Regions from separate parts of the Paenibacillus glufosinatiresistens genome, predicted to be linked through region 1. Evidence: riboswitches for the same ligand, from Rfam matches in the RefSeq annotation. Region 1 holds a riboswitch; the other holds the start of a gene.
What was found. Region 1 has a riboswitch for cyclic di-AMP ahead of RBI05_RS16910 (ubiquitin-like domain-containing protein). Riboswitches for the same ligand answer to the same signal wherever they lie in the genome.

Region 1 (7,285 bases):
AAGCCGTCCGGGCGCTTGCGCAGCACATCGAGCATCAGGTTGATTTTGGCCGGTGCTTTTTCATAGATTCTCAAGGCGTTCACCTTCTCTTCGTAGTTCCCACTCCAAACAGCTTAACATATTATAGGGGAATCCGGTGGCCAAGTCCATTCCATGAGATCCGTCCGGGAAGAGGCGCGCGAACAGGGCCGTCCCTTTAAGGAACCGCCCTGCCCTCCTGTAGAACGTCTACGACCGGCGCGCCGCCTGTTCGGCAAGCTCAATCGCCCGCTTCACCATGTTGCCGGCATCGGCGGCTCGAATTCCGCCCCAGCCTTCGCGCTGAACCGTGTCATAGAACCCCAGTTCCTTCGCCAGCTCCGTCTTCAGCTCTTCCGACATTACACCGCGTCTTCTTCGGCTCATGTTCTGCCCTCCTGCTGTAGATCTGGGATGAAGTATTGCACTCTTAGTGTGCCTGAACCGGCTCCCGATTATCCGGCAATCAAAAGCGGCCCCTCTGCCAGCGCAGCGGGACCGCTTGTGGAAAGCTAAATCACTTCTTCCCCGCAGACCGTGATTTCCACGGATTCCGTCAGGACGTCGGTATAGCTGTAAGATACACGCTTGAACGACTGCTGCTCGTCCAGCTTGACAATAAATACAGAAGGGTACGTTTCTTCCAGGACACCCGTGCGTTCCACGGTTTTACGGCGACCACCATTTGCTCTCAGCGTAATCTTGGATCCGACATGAGCTTCGAGATTCCGTTTGATTTCCAATAGCGTGTTATTAGCCATTGCCTGACGACCACCTCTTTCCTTGTCCATTATACCTCATCTTCAAGATAAATGTCAAGGTAAACCCATAATTATAGGGGATGCTTATTGGTGTTGTCAACGGGTTTTTTTGCTAAAAAAGAGAAGAATTAGCGACAGTCGCTGCCTCTTCTCTCTCCTTCTGCCAGCTGCCGAAGACCGCCTCTTCAGACTGCCGACGGCGTTACTTTCAGCGTTGCCAGATTGCTGAGTCTCGGCATTCCGATCCGGAAGCTTCCGCGGGTCTCAATACCGCCCACGCCCTGGCTGCCGCTGATGGTATGATGCAGCACATCGTTCAGGTTCACCGTCTCGCGTATGGACGTCACCGCCGCCTTGGCCGCAATATAGACGGGGTCGAGCGCATGGATGAGGACGCGTGCCGGGGAGGAAGCAAAATTCGCGCCTGCTCCCAGCAGGGCTTCAAAATGCGATTGGCAGGCGCCCGCCACTACCGTCAGCGCATCGTAATGCCGCTCATACTCCCGGGCTACCCGGATCGCGGCTACGAAATTCTGCGAGTTCTTGTAGCTGCCAAGACTGTACAGGTCGTACGTGTGCGGCGGCTTCAGCACGCCGTCATGCCCGGTAATCACCACAATGTCCGGACGCACGCGCGGCAGCAGCCGGTACAGCGTATCGGCCATCGCCGCTTCCGGCACATGGTGACCCTCCGCCGGGATGCGAAGCTGTTCGTAGAGACTCAGGCTTTTGCTTAAGTAAGCCCGGTCTCCGTCCAGATGAAGCACCTTGCCCGGAACTTCAAAATAGCCATGATCCGCAGCTCCCGGAATCCAAGAGCCCGAACTGCCGGGGCCTGACGGCCGAAGCCCATCCTGCCGTTCCTTCTGCAGAAGCGACAGCGACTCGACCGCCTTGATGCGGGCCCGATGCCCCAGCTCCGTCTCCTCGGCCTCGCGGGCGGGCAGCAGATCGTCGACCGGCGCGTCCGCCAGAAGCCGGAACTCGGTCCCCTTGATGATGGCCTGATTCCGCTGAATCTGCTCCACGCGGAATGTGATGTCGGCCCCATACGATTTGCGGACGACCAGATCTCCCAAATTCATCAGAACATCACCTCTACCCCATCGTATGGGCAAGTGCGGGGGATGGTTCTGCCTATCTTCAAAATTATCGCCGCTAGGCTACGCCCGCGGCCAGCAGCACATCGCTCAGGCGGGCGAACTCCTCCAGGCTGAGCGTCTCCCCCCGGCGGGAAGGCTCGATCCCGGCCTCCGCCAGAAGCTCCTCCAGCCGCTCCCGCCCTTCCTTCGCAAAATAGCGGGCCTTGAGGTTGTTCGCAATCGTCTTGCGCCGTTGGGTGAACGACGCCTGCACGACGCCGAAGAAATGCTGCTCGTCCTGCACTTCCACCGGCGGCGTCTCTCTGACCTTCAGCCGGATTACGGCCGATTCCACATTCGGCTGGGGAATGAAGACAGTATGGGGAACCGTACAGATGAGCTCAGGCTCGCTGTAATACTGAACGGCAATGCTCAGACTTCCGTAGTCCTTGCCGCCGGGCGAAGCCGCCATGCGCTCTGCCACTTCCTTCTGGATCATGACAACAATATTCTTGAGCGGCAGCTTCTCCTCCAGCAGCTTCATCAGAATGGGTGTCGTCACATAATAGGGCAGGTTAGCCACGACGCTCACTCCCTGGACGGAAGCAAAGTCTTCCTCGAACAGCGCCTTCAGGTCTACCTTCAGCACGTCGTCATTTCGCACCTTTACGTGCGGGTGCGGCGCCAGCACCTCCTCCAGAATCGGAATGAGCCGGCGGTCGATTTCGACCGCCGTTACCGCTCCGGCCTGGTCCGCCAGACGCTCCGTCAGAGCGCCGATGCCGGGGCCGATCTCAAGGGCGCCGTCCTCCTTGGTCAGCTCGGCGGCGCCGACGATTTTGTCCAGAATGTTCCGGTCAATCAGAAAGTTCTGGCCGAGGCTCTTCTTGAAGGAGAAACCGTGCCGCGCAATAATCTCTTTCGTCCGCTTGGGGGACGAAACCTCTTCTCTGCCGTTCATGCCCTGTTGTCCTCCCTGCTTGTCTCCATCCGTTCCACCTGCTCCAGCGCCCCGGCGAATTCCGCCGGCGTGATGCCGAACATCGCCAGCCGCTTGTAGAGCTGCTTGCCGTTGCAGTATCCGATGCCCAGCGCATTGCCGAGAGCCATCCGGCGCTCCGCCGCTCTGGGGTGCACGATCAGGCCGGCATCCAGAAGGTCATCCATCCCGATCTGGGGCGGCGCGCCCTCAAAGGACGTATGCACCCGCGACAGCGCGTGGCGAATGGCTTCGGGCGAGGCGTTCTCCACTCCGATGTCGCCGCGCCGCGTCGCTTCGGCTTCCGGAATAAAGGCGTGCTTGCAGCCCGGAACCTTGGACGACACGATCTTGCGGATGCGTTCACCGGCATGGTCAGGGTCGGTCAGAATAATCACGCCGCGCCGCTCCATCGCCAGCCGAATCCGGGAAATGACCGCCGGCCCAACCGCAGAGCCTCCGGTCTCAATTGTGTCCGCCTTGACGGCCCGCTTGACCGCCACCGTGTCGCTTCGGCCTTCCACCACTATGACTTCTTTGATCATCATCTATCAGGCATCCCTTATTGATAAAAAGTTATAGCCTCCCGCAACTTCCCGCGGAATAAATCCGTCGGATATAACAAAAAGAAGGGTTCGCTCCCCTTCTTTTTGGCTAAAGAATTGTATAGGCGAGAGCTTAACTCACTATAGCGTAAGTCCCGCTTTTTTGCAAAAACCGTCCCACCTCACTGCCGTCAGTTCAGCTCGGGTTTGACCGGTCCGATCACATACACCGTACGTGACTTGCGTCCGAAATTCCGTGCATGGCTCAATGAATCGTAGTAGACGTCGATCTTGTTGCCTTTGATGGCACCGCCCGTATCCTCTGCGCGGCGGAATCCCAGACCTTCAATGTACACCCACCAGCCAATCGGAATGATATTCGGATCGACCGCAATGGTCCGTCCCTCGGTTACCCGCGTCCCCGAAGCCGTCCGTGTGCCAATGCCCGGCTCTTCGGAAGAGTAGGCCGTCATGGAGACATTCTTGATTACCCGTTTATAATCGAAATTCACGCCGGATTTCTTGGCCGTTCCTCCGCTTGAGGTAGTTTTGGCCTTGGTTGTGGTGGCTTTGGCTTTGGCAGCGACAGCTGGCTTGGGAATCGGCTTCGCCTTGGTGCCGACGGCAATAACTTTGTCTTTCGTTACCGTCTGAACCTCTTTGCCGACCATGACCATCGAAGCGAGCTGACCATCCTGATAGGTCTTCTCGATATGCTGGATCATGACTCCCGGTTTGCCTGCTTGTGCCACACGCACGTCACCCACATAGAGGGAAGGGTCCGCCGTCTTGATGACCCGGAACGGCAAGTTCTGCGTCCGCTGCACGACTTGCTTCGTGATACGGACGACCTTGACATCCAGACGATTGGCGGAAATTGCGGTGTCGGTCGAAGGAAATACTTTGTCATGCTCGCCCAGGTTTACCCCGAGCTTGGTTAATGCGGTGCCGAGGTGATCCTCGGTCGTATATACGGTCTTCGTCTTGCCGCCTTCGGTCAGGCTGATCTGATGCGCCCGGTCGATGGCGATACGGTCACCGTTCTTCAATTCGTCGCTTACCGAGGCCGACAATTGGTCATGCGGCGATACCGTAATTCCGGCTTCCGCCAGAATGTCGCCAAGAAGCGTCTTGCGCGTCTCCAGCGTCCGGATCTCTCCGTCGACAACAACTGTAATTTGCTTAATGCTGCTGCCGCCGGTCAAGAACACGATCAACAGCACCACCGCGGCAGATGCGGCTCCTGCGAGCAGCAGGATGCGAATATGGCTCTGAATCCATTGTACTGCGTTCGGCCTGCTGGATGTCTGCGAATCATGGGTCATCTCTGGTTGAATTGCGCCCATACTCTCCATCCTCCTTGCATAGCTTCCGGCCGCGAACTTCTCTCTTTGATGACTGTCACGGCGTTCGCGTGAAGCTACATGAGATTGTCACAGGATACGCGGTAGATCAGAAGCATGCGTCTCCCGTTCACCGATCGGCTGCCCGGCACTCGTATTTATCCGGCGGATACTGTAAAAATTCAAACAAAAAAAGCCTGGAAAGAGACTCTAACAGAGGACTCTTCCGTGGCTTTTCCAAGGCCGGATCAGGGACTTGTGCACGAGGTTTCCTCTCTTACTTGCGCTTACGGGGTTAGCTGTCGGGTTCGGACGAAAGAGAGACGCCCTATCTCAGGTCATCCGCTCATGGCGAATGCCCTCAAATTCACCCCAAAGACCACGAAAAGAAATCAAATACTGTTCTGCAGACGCGTCCGACGATGGCTTATGTACGACCGGGATACGGCAGATCAATATCGGTTCCCCCGTTCTCCGTGACGGAGACTCAGCGAGACGATCGGTGAATCAACGGCTGACCAGCAGCTCGTTGTACTGAAAAGATGATATCCTGTTTTAATGCAGATTGTAAAGCGCACTTCAACCACGTTTACAAACATAAAAGGTTAAATATTTGTAATAAACAGTGGTTTCTTCGTTAAAAAAGTTTAATCCTTCGAGAATGCTCCCTTTTTCACCCCTTTTCCTCCGGATTTCGCTGGATACCAAATCGTTCCAGCGCGTTCGCATACGTTTTTTTAGCTAATTCTTCCAAATGTAAGCCCTTTATTTCAGCCGCCGCTTCTGCCACCAACCTGACATGAGCACTCTCATTCCGCTTACCGCGGAAGGGGTGAGGCGTCAGATAGGGGGAGTCCGTTTCGATCAGCAGCCGGTCCATCGGCGTCTCCTTCAAGACCTCTTTCGGAACCCTTGCATTCTTGAATGTAACCGGTCCCCCAAAAGACAAGTGGAAGCCCATGTGAAGGCATTGTTTGGCCGTCTCCCAGCTCCCCGAGAAGGAGTGCATGACGCCGCCAACCTCCGATGCTTTTTCCTCGCGGAGAATTTTAACAATATCCTCATGGGCATCGCGATTATGGATGACAATCGGCATGTTCAATTCCCGGGCCAGTCCGATCTGACGGCGTAAAAGCGCCTGCTGCACATCCTTCGGCGATGTATCCCAATAATAATCCAGCCCGATTTCGCCGATAGCGACGACTTTGGGATGGGCGCATAGGGAAGCGATCCATTCCAGGTCGCCTTCGCGGAAATCAATGGCATCCACCGGATGCCAGCCTATGGCGGCATAAATGCTGTCATACTTCTCGGTCAGGCTCATCGTGGTCGGGATGGTCTCACGGTTGAAGCCGATATTGATCATTCGGGTGACCCCGGATTCGAAGGCCCGGGCTATAGTCTCCTCCCGGTCGCCGTCGAACTGCGGCGCATCCAGATGGGTATGCGTGTCGAATAATTCCATGGGTTCAGGCTCCTCTCCTTCTGTCTACAATCGTTCAAATATGGCGCGCACATTCCCGGGAAGATGCGGGAGCAGTGGCATGAGCTTATCTTGCGGGACATATAAATGATAGCGGCCCCGGTGAATGCCGCTGATCGAGCGGACAATATCCGATACTTCCGAAATTTCACGCAGCCGTTCCTGGCGGTCCAGCAGCAAAATCTGCTTCCCGTGAAAGCCCTCTCCGGGACGGAATACATCATAGGGCAGATCGGTAGGGAAATCAATTTCCAGGTCATATTCCGGGTGAAGTCCCGCTTCCCGGAAGCAGCGGCGAATCTCGTCGATTGTCTCCATATCCAGACTTTCCATTTCTACATACTTATACAATCTACGGTGGATGAACCGGTTACAGAGATCGCTTAGCAGCTCATCCTTCTCCCGGGTCCACTGCATAAAGGCCGTCTGTACCAGCGCTTCATCCAGCAGCAAATACTGCCGGACACTGATTTCATCCTCGAATAAATCGGACAACGGTTCAATCATGAAGCGAAACGGGTAACCATTCGTATACAGTTCTTTCGCCCGGCGAAAAATTTGGCGCAGAATAATCTCCGAGCTTCGGGTGACCGGATGAAAGTACACCTGCCAGTACATCTGATAGCGGGACATTAAATAATCCTCGATCGCATGCATCCCGGACTCCTTCACTACAACGCGACCGTTGTAAGGCCGCAGCACCCGGAGAATCCGGTCGATGTCAATCGTACCGTAATTAACCCCTGTATAGTAGGCGTCCCGAAGCAAATAATCCATCCGGTCTGCATCCAGTGGACTGGAGACCAGATTGACCACAATGTCATGTTCATAGGTTTTGCAGATGACGGACGCGACCTTTTGCGGAAAATCGGGGCTTACCTCCCGCAGAATCTCTGTAATGGCTGTATCCTCCTGAATAATCCGGCAGGTCCAATCTTCGTGGTTCATTTCAAAAGCTTCTTCTATAGAATGAGAGAATGGCCCATGCCCGAGATCATGGAGCAGCGCCGCGCAGAGCGTGACCAGACGTTCCTCGGGAATCCAGTCGCCGTAACCGGCGCGCTCGAACTGCGA
Region 2 (7,285 bases), on a different contig from region 1:
ATTGCAAAACTCAATTTTTTCACAAAAACCACATCAAATCTTCATACTTTCAGGTTAATTGAAGATAGCTACACCTCATTCAAACACTGAAAGGAGAAGTTTATTTCATGACACAAGAACAATTACAGGAGTGCATTGATGAATGTCTACGTTGTATGCAGGCTTGCAATTACTGCTACAAATCTTGTTTGGAGGAAGAATCCGTTGATATGATGAAGGATTGCATCCGTCTCGACCGAGAGTGTGCGGATATTTGTGCCTTTACTGCTCAGGCCTTGACTCAACACAGCACCTATTCCACGGAGCTGTGCAGACTGTGTGCTGATGCTTGTGAACGTTGTGGTAATGAATGCAGTAAACACCATCATTCGGCTCATTGCCAGAAATGTGCTGAGGCCTGTTTCCGATGTGCGGAGGTTTGCCGTAAGATGATCGCTTAACTTAACATTTGACTTTAAATGAATCAGATGAGCAAGGTTGTTATGTTTCCCTTGCTCATCTGATGTCAAAAGGAACAGGAAAGGGTATAAGGAGAGTATGGATGGGTAGGGACACTCAAACGATTAAGAGACGATATGACCGAATAGCTCCGCTTTTTCATCGTGTGGATGGAAAAATGATGAGGAGTTGGCGCAAAGAACTGTTAAGCGGCCTAAGTGGGAATGTACTCGAGGTAGGCATAGGAACAGGTGCTAATCTTTCCTATTATCCACCCACTGTTCGCTTAACCGGGATTGATTTTAGCCCAAAGATGCTACAATATGCCGAACAACGTGCAAAGGAACTGAAGATCGACGTTACTTTAATGGAGATGGATGCTCAAAATTTAACTTTTGAAGATCAGACATTCGACTACATAGTAGCGACTTGTGTGTTTTGTTCTGTCCCCGATCCGGTTCAGGGCATGAGAGAAATGAAGCGAGTGTGTAATAAAGAAGGGGAGATCAGGCTGTTAGAACACATGAGGAGTGAGCATCCAATGGTTGGGAAGCTAATGGATCTGCTTAATCCCCTTACAGTTCGTATCAGCGGGGCCAACATTAACCGGTATACGTTAAAGAATGTGGAATCTGCCGGCTTGATCATACAAAAAAGCGAGCCTTTATGTACAACCATTGTAAGACGATTGCTCTTGAGCCCGTAATCAGCCGGCTTCCCACGTCAATGGTATGAAATCTGTTTCGTTGGAGACGATAATGCATACGCGTTAGTCTGCATAAATTTCACAATTCACCTATGAAGGAGTGTTATTAATATGAAAAAAGGTTTGTTCATTTTAGCTACAGCGCTGGTGGTCGTCATCAGTGGCTGTGGAAATACCGCAAATAACGGAAATGAAGCGTCCAATACACCCAATAACGCTGCATCCAGCATGAATCATTCAGAGATGGAACATGAGAATATGACAAGTGAAGTGCCTGAAGGATTAAAAGAAGCCGCTAATCCGGAGTATAAGGTCGGCGATCAAGTCATTATTACCGAGGGACACATGGCCGGGATGAAGGGAGCTACCGCAACCATTGTAGGGGCTTATGACACTAATGTCTACGCGGTATCGTATACACCCACTACCGGAGGAGATCCGGTTACCAATCATAAATGGGTTATTCAGCAAGATTTAAAAGATGCAGGAGACCAGCTTTATGCGCCTGGCACAGAAGTGGTGCTTAACGTTGATCATATGCCTGGTATGAAGGGGGCTACCGCAACTGTAGATACAGGTGAGCAAATAACCGTATACATGGTTGACTATACCCCGACAACAGGCGGAGAGCCAGTAAGAAATCACAAATGGGTAACCGGTGATGAGTTAAAAGCGAAGTAAACGAAGATGAAAAAAAGCAGCCCCTGGAGGCTGCTTTTTTTAAATAAATAGAGGAATATCTTTGCAAAAATTGACGGGAATTACCGATGGAATCAATGGATGAATGATATAATAGTATTAGATTTTCCGCAAAAGACATGAGGAATACAGGGGAATAGCATTACAAGGGGGATCAAAGTATGATTAGGGAGATTGCCGTAAGAAATGTGGCTACCTATAGTAGTGAGGGTGTACTTTACAGTGACCTGAAAAAAATTAACTATTTTTACGGATCGAATGGTAGCGGGAAAACAACCTTATCTAATGTTCTTAAACAAATTGAACTTTATGCTGATAGTAGGATATCCTGGGTTTCCCAGCCATTAAAAACAGTGGTGTATAACCAAAAGTTTGTCGAAGAAAATTTCCACCAAGATTCAGATATCAAAGGTATCTTTACTTTGGGAAGAGAATCAACAGAGATTAAACAAACCATCCGAGACAAAAAAGACTTAGTTGATAAAGTAGTTGAGGAAATTCGTCGGTTAAGTTCTAATCTAGAGGTCAAACAAAAAGAGTCTAAACAAAACGATGATGAGTTTACCGACGATTGTTGGAAATTAAAGCGGAAATATGACGATATCTTTTCAGTGGCCTTTTCGGGTTTAAGAAACAATAGAATAAACTTTATGAAAAGATGTAAGCAAGCACCGACAGGCGGACTAATATGTGCTCTAGCAGACCTCCAAGCGCGTGTACAGAAATTGTTTAATGGTTCAAATGAGAAGCTACCCCTTCTTGAAAAGATTAAAATAGAGCATCTGTCTGCGGTATGCAATCACCGGATTATTCAGACCCCTATTATCGGTAAACAGGAAGTCGATATTGCTGTTCTTATATCCAAGCTAGCGATTAGTGACTGGGTTAAACAAGGACATACACATGTTTCTGAAGCGGAAGGAGTGTGCCCCTTTTGCCAACAACAACTTCCTGAGGGATTTACTGAAAAACTCAATGATTACTTTAATGAACATTACGAAAAAGAGATGATTGAACTCCAAGATCAAGTTGAACACTATAAACGGTGTTATCATTATCTTGAAAATCAAGTGCAAGAGTTATTATTGACCGACAAGAAAAATACATATTTGAATCTCGATCTCATTTCGCAACAATATGAACTGATCCTTTCGAAAAATGCACATAATTTGGACTTGTTCCAGCAGAAGCAAACTCATCCCAGTCATCCAATCGAACTGTTAACTATTGCGGCTTTCGTCGATGTGATCAATGAAGAAATCGTCCGAGCGAATGAACAAATTCAGCAGCATAATACTTTTATAGAGAACCGAGTGGATGAAGGGAATAAATTGATAACCCAGATTTGGGATTTTATCTGGAGTGAGAATCAGCAAAATCATGAGAAATATGTTCGTATAGATTATAGAACAGGACGAGCAATCGACAACCTTTCTGCAACATTAGCTCAAAAGAAGAATGAAAGAGTCGCATTAGAATCCGAAATTCACAGGCTGGAGGCTCAGATTACGAGTGTAATCCCCTCTGTAAACGAAATGAATCGGTTACTGAGGGCCTATCATTTTACTAATTTCAAATTCGCTCATACACAAAGTCAAGGAAATTATCGGTTAATCCGATCAAATGGTGAGGACGTTAATCAAACATTAAGTGAAGGCGAGAAAACGTTTGTTACCTTTCTTTATTTTATGCACTTATTAAACGGTAGCAATAACAGTGATTTAATTACGGAGAATAAAGTTGTTGTGATTGATGACACCATTTCAAGCTTGGACAGTAACGTATTGTTTATCGTAAGCAATCTGATTTCCAAACTTATAGAAGATGTACGCAACGAAGAAAGTAATATCATTCAGTTGTTTCTTCTAACGCATAATGTCTATTTTCACAAGGAAATTACGTTTTCAAAAAACCGGCCCAAAAATGGCGCTAGGATGGCGGATGAGACATTTTGGATTATCCGAAAATGGAATGATGTAACCGAATCAACCCCGTATAACAGCAACCCGATTAAAAGCTCGTATGAGTTAATGTGGCAGGAATTAAAGTCAGCCAATCACAGCTCTTCCATCACCGTTCAGAATTTGATTCGTAGAATCATTGAAAATTATTTTAAAATCTATGGTAATTACAGCGATCAGGACATTATTGATAGATTCGAGGAGGATGAGAAGGTCATATGTAAATCCTTAATCTCCTGGGCCAATGATGGTTCTCACTTTGCAGGAGATGATTTGTATATCGAGCACCCGATGGATACAGTCAGCAAGTACTTACGGGTATTTGAAAAGATATTTGTGGTTACACATCATCATGCCCATTATAAAATGATGATGGGAATTGAAGAATCTCTGGGATCGGCTTTGGAACAAACACAGGTATCGTAATCGAAAACGTAATATCAATTAAACGACATATACGGGATTAGAAGACGAGGAGGAAGTAACTACTCGTCTTTTTATATACACCAAAGATATTGAAATATATTACAAAAACGTTACTATTGTTTCAGACAAAGAATGATATTGAGTGGTTATTATAAAGCAAAAATATGGAGAAACAATGAAGAAAGTACGTAGAAAATACGTTGATAGTTAAATTTTTAGAAGGATTGACAGGTGGCCTACTATCTATTAAAGTGTTAATAGTTACAAAATATTAATAAGTTGCCGAATTTCAGCGTTGAAAACGGGGGAACCATTTTTTGGGTGAATTATTCTTGCATGAAAGGGAATATAGGGAACCTTTAACCGAATCCTCAGCTAACTCCGTAGGCATTGAAGGGAGAACAAGTTTCTGAAGAAAGTCATCGTATCCATGTTGGCAGCCTCATTTATATTTGCTTCTGCAGCACCAGGTACATATGCTAGCGAGGTAACCTTGGACAGTGTTGTGAATCGGGTCGTAGGAACCCCTTATCTTTATGGAGGAACCACAACTTCAGGCTTTGATTGTTCCGGATTTATTCTATATGTACTTAAGAAGTTCAATGTAGATGACCTTCCGCGCACTTCTCAATCGCAGGCTAAAACTGGCATTCCTGTAGCCAAAGATGATTTACGTGAGGGTGACCTCGTCTTTTTTAACACATTTGGTTCTGGAGTTTCGCATGCGGGCATTTACGTAGGTGATAACAAGTTCGCTCACTCTTCCAGCAGTAAGGGCGTAAGAATCAGCAGCTTGTCAGAGGCGTATTATAAGGAGCGATATGTAACAGCTCGCCGTGTAGTCAGTGAAAACAGCTATTCTGAAATGGTGAGCCGTTAATAGAAAGTTTTCTACATGTGGAGTAATGAAGATCGCCTCTAATTAGAGAGGCGATCTTTTTATTTGAATAGGCTATTCTAATTCCGTTAAGCTTGTTTGAGGATTATTTTTATTGGAAGTAGGATAAGGTACATGCGATGGATTCTCATGATAAGTATAAAAAGGGCTATCTCAGCGTTGTTAACTAATAATTTATTAGTCCCTGTACTTAGTGTGTCTTCTTTTACTAACCGTGAAGATGATTAGAATGAGTACGATACTTACTAAAATCAAAGCCACACTGAGATATTCCTTGCTGAGAATCAGCAATTGCTGAATAGAATAAGCCTCTATAATCAGAGCTGGCAGCTTTCCAAGCATAGTTGCTAATCCAAAAGTGACCCAGCTAACACGACTAACGGAACTCGATATATTAACCAATCCTGAAGGGATAAACGGGAGTATTCTTAAAGCAAGAATAAGAAAGAATGCTTCATAACCAGAAGTTTGTTGAAGTCTCTTCAAATATTTATTCTCATTTTTTATACCTCGTATTAAGGACAAGAACCCCCTGCGATAGAGAACAAAGCTAACAATTGCCCCGAGCACTTCTCCGAAAAAGGAAATCATCATTCCGTTGAGAAAACCGAACAAGGTGATGTTAGCTCCTGTGAGAAATACACTAGGGATGAATGCAAAAATGCTTATTAATATATTTAAAACCAGACTTAAGATAATGGCGAAATACCCACTTTCAGCTAACAATTCAACGATGTGCGTAGTCATACAAAATCCGTTCCTTTTTTATTTGAGATAACCTGAGCTCATTATAACAGGTAAATAAAAAGCTAAACATAGATCTCTGATTCTACGTTTAGCCCAATATATGTGCTTATGGAATAGTTTGTTTTTTATTTAAGAAAGTTATAGGATCGCATCTATATCATCAGTTGAATTAGGCTTCACTTCAACAATCATTCGCAGAGGTAGGCAAATGATAGATTGTCTTGGTCTTGATATTAAACCAAAGCTAAAACAGATTTTTTGCGGGCAGTCCGATTCAATTACTTCGATCCCTCTATCATGAACTTTGAGTATATCGTATCCTCTTTTTGTTTGAATCTTGATAATTTGGGGCTCATCCGTGAGTTCTACCTCTTTATATAGTTTATTATCTATACGTATACTTGCATAAGTACCGGTATTGGGCTGGTCCTTTCTAAGCAACTCTACTCCTAAAAGAGTCAGGGCTATTAGCAAAATACATGTGATAAGAATTAAATCCGCTTTCTTAATGCCAATTTTCTTCATCATCTTGTTCATCTCCAGCTTAACAGATAGTCTCATAGTATCTGAAAATAGTGTGTAAACTATGTGGAGGTATTTAAAAAATAAGAAAACCGTGTTTTTCTTATTTTGCGAAGAAAATAAAGTATAAGGCCGGAGTTGTTGATTCTACGAGGCCTTCTTAATGAAAATCGTGAGGCACTAAAAAATAAGAAGTAGACTGAGACATCAAGAGATTGTCCAAAAAGAATTGGACCAGAAAGTATTAGACAGAAGCATGGCACTGCCGCTGGCCGACGTAGCCGGTTGCAAATTGCTGCGCCAGGGCGCTTCCGGAGAAGCAGGAGCACGAGCTGAAGCATGCGCTGCCGCTGTAACCGGAGCCGCTGATCGAGGCGTCGAATCTAATACTTTATTTTCTTTCGACACACAAAAGAAAAAAATATCTATTGATGATTTTTATAATTCAACTCAATTTAATAAAGAGCTTTACTATAATAATGTTGATACCTTCCAGACAGTTGATCGACACATTAGAAAGAACGTATTATGGAAACACTCAAATTGCATAAAACAATTTTGACAGTTACTAAAAAATGATAGGGAAGACTTCCCTGATATTTGTCCTATGCTTATGCCTATGTCAACTGGCGTAAAACCCTTTAAAAACTGAACGTTTTTATCGTTCAGATATTCGAATAAATGATGTAGCCCGAAGTGGAGGACGATTTGGTTATGAGCTGCTTACAAGTGCAATAACTGATGACATAAAATTATTATTGGAAGAATATGTACTAAAGAATAATGGGGAAAAGATAAATAAGGATACATTGGAGTGGATCCAAGAACAATGGACATATCGATTTAGTCTAATATTTTTTTACGAGTGTCTAAAATATTCAGAAGATA

Region 2: another riboswitch for cyclic di-AMP. It lies ahead of RBI05_RS10970 (C40 family peptidase); the one in region 1 lies ahead of RBI05_RS16910 (ubiquitin-like domain-containing protein).

The regions. Positions count from the first base shown of each region.
Region 1 covers NZ_JAVFHT010000021.1:9,935-17,219, reverse strand. Annotated here, with positions in the region: gene ispE (4-(cytidine 5'-diphospho)-2-C-methyl-D-erythritol kinase) at 1-74, opposite strand, end outside; gene RBI05_RS16935 (small, acid-soluble spore protein, alpha/beta type) at 229-405, opposite strand; gene veg (biofilm formation stimulator Veg) at 531-779, opposite strand; gene yabG (sporulation peptidase YabG) at 965-1,864, opposite strand; gene rsmA (16S rRNA (adenine(1518)-N(6)/adenine(1519)-N(6))-dimethyltransferase RsmA) at 1,938-2,822, opposite strand; gene rnmV (ribonuclease M5) at 2,819-3,385, opposite strand; gene RBI05_RS16910 (ubiquitin-like domain-containing protein) at 3,577-4,731, opposite strand; cyclic di-AMP (ydaO/yuaA leader) riboswitch at 4,998-5,231, opposite strand; gene RBI05_RS16905 (TatD family hydrolase) at 5,402-6,193, opposite strand; gene RBI05_RS16900 (HD domain-containing protein) at 6,218-7,285, opposite strand, start outside.
Region 2 covers NZ_JAVFHT010000008.1:71,553-78,837, reverse strand. Annotated here, with positions in the region: gene RBI05_RS10990 (four-helix bundle copper-binding protein) at 108-440, shown strand; gene RBI05_RS10985 (class I SAM-dependent methyltransferase) at 542-1,144, shown strand; gene RBI05_RS10980 (YdhK family protein) at 1,256-1,825, shown strand; gene RBI05_RS10975 (AAA family ATPase) at 2,005-4,230, shown strand; cyclic di-AMP (ydaO/yuaA leader) riboswitch at 4,501-4,635, shown strand; gene RBI05_RS10970 (C40 family peptidase) at 4,640-5,110, shown strand; gene RBI05_RS10965 (TVP38/TMEM64 family protein) at 5,306-5,875, opposite strand; gene RBI05_RS10960 (NusG domain II-containing protein) at 6,014-6,403, opposite strand; gene RBI05_RS10955 (hypothetical protein) at 6,654-6,959, shown strand.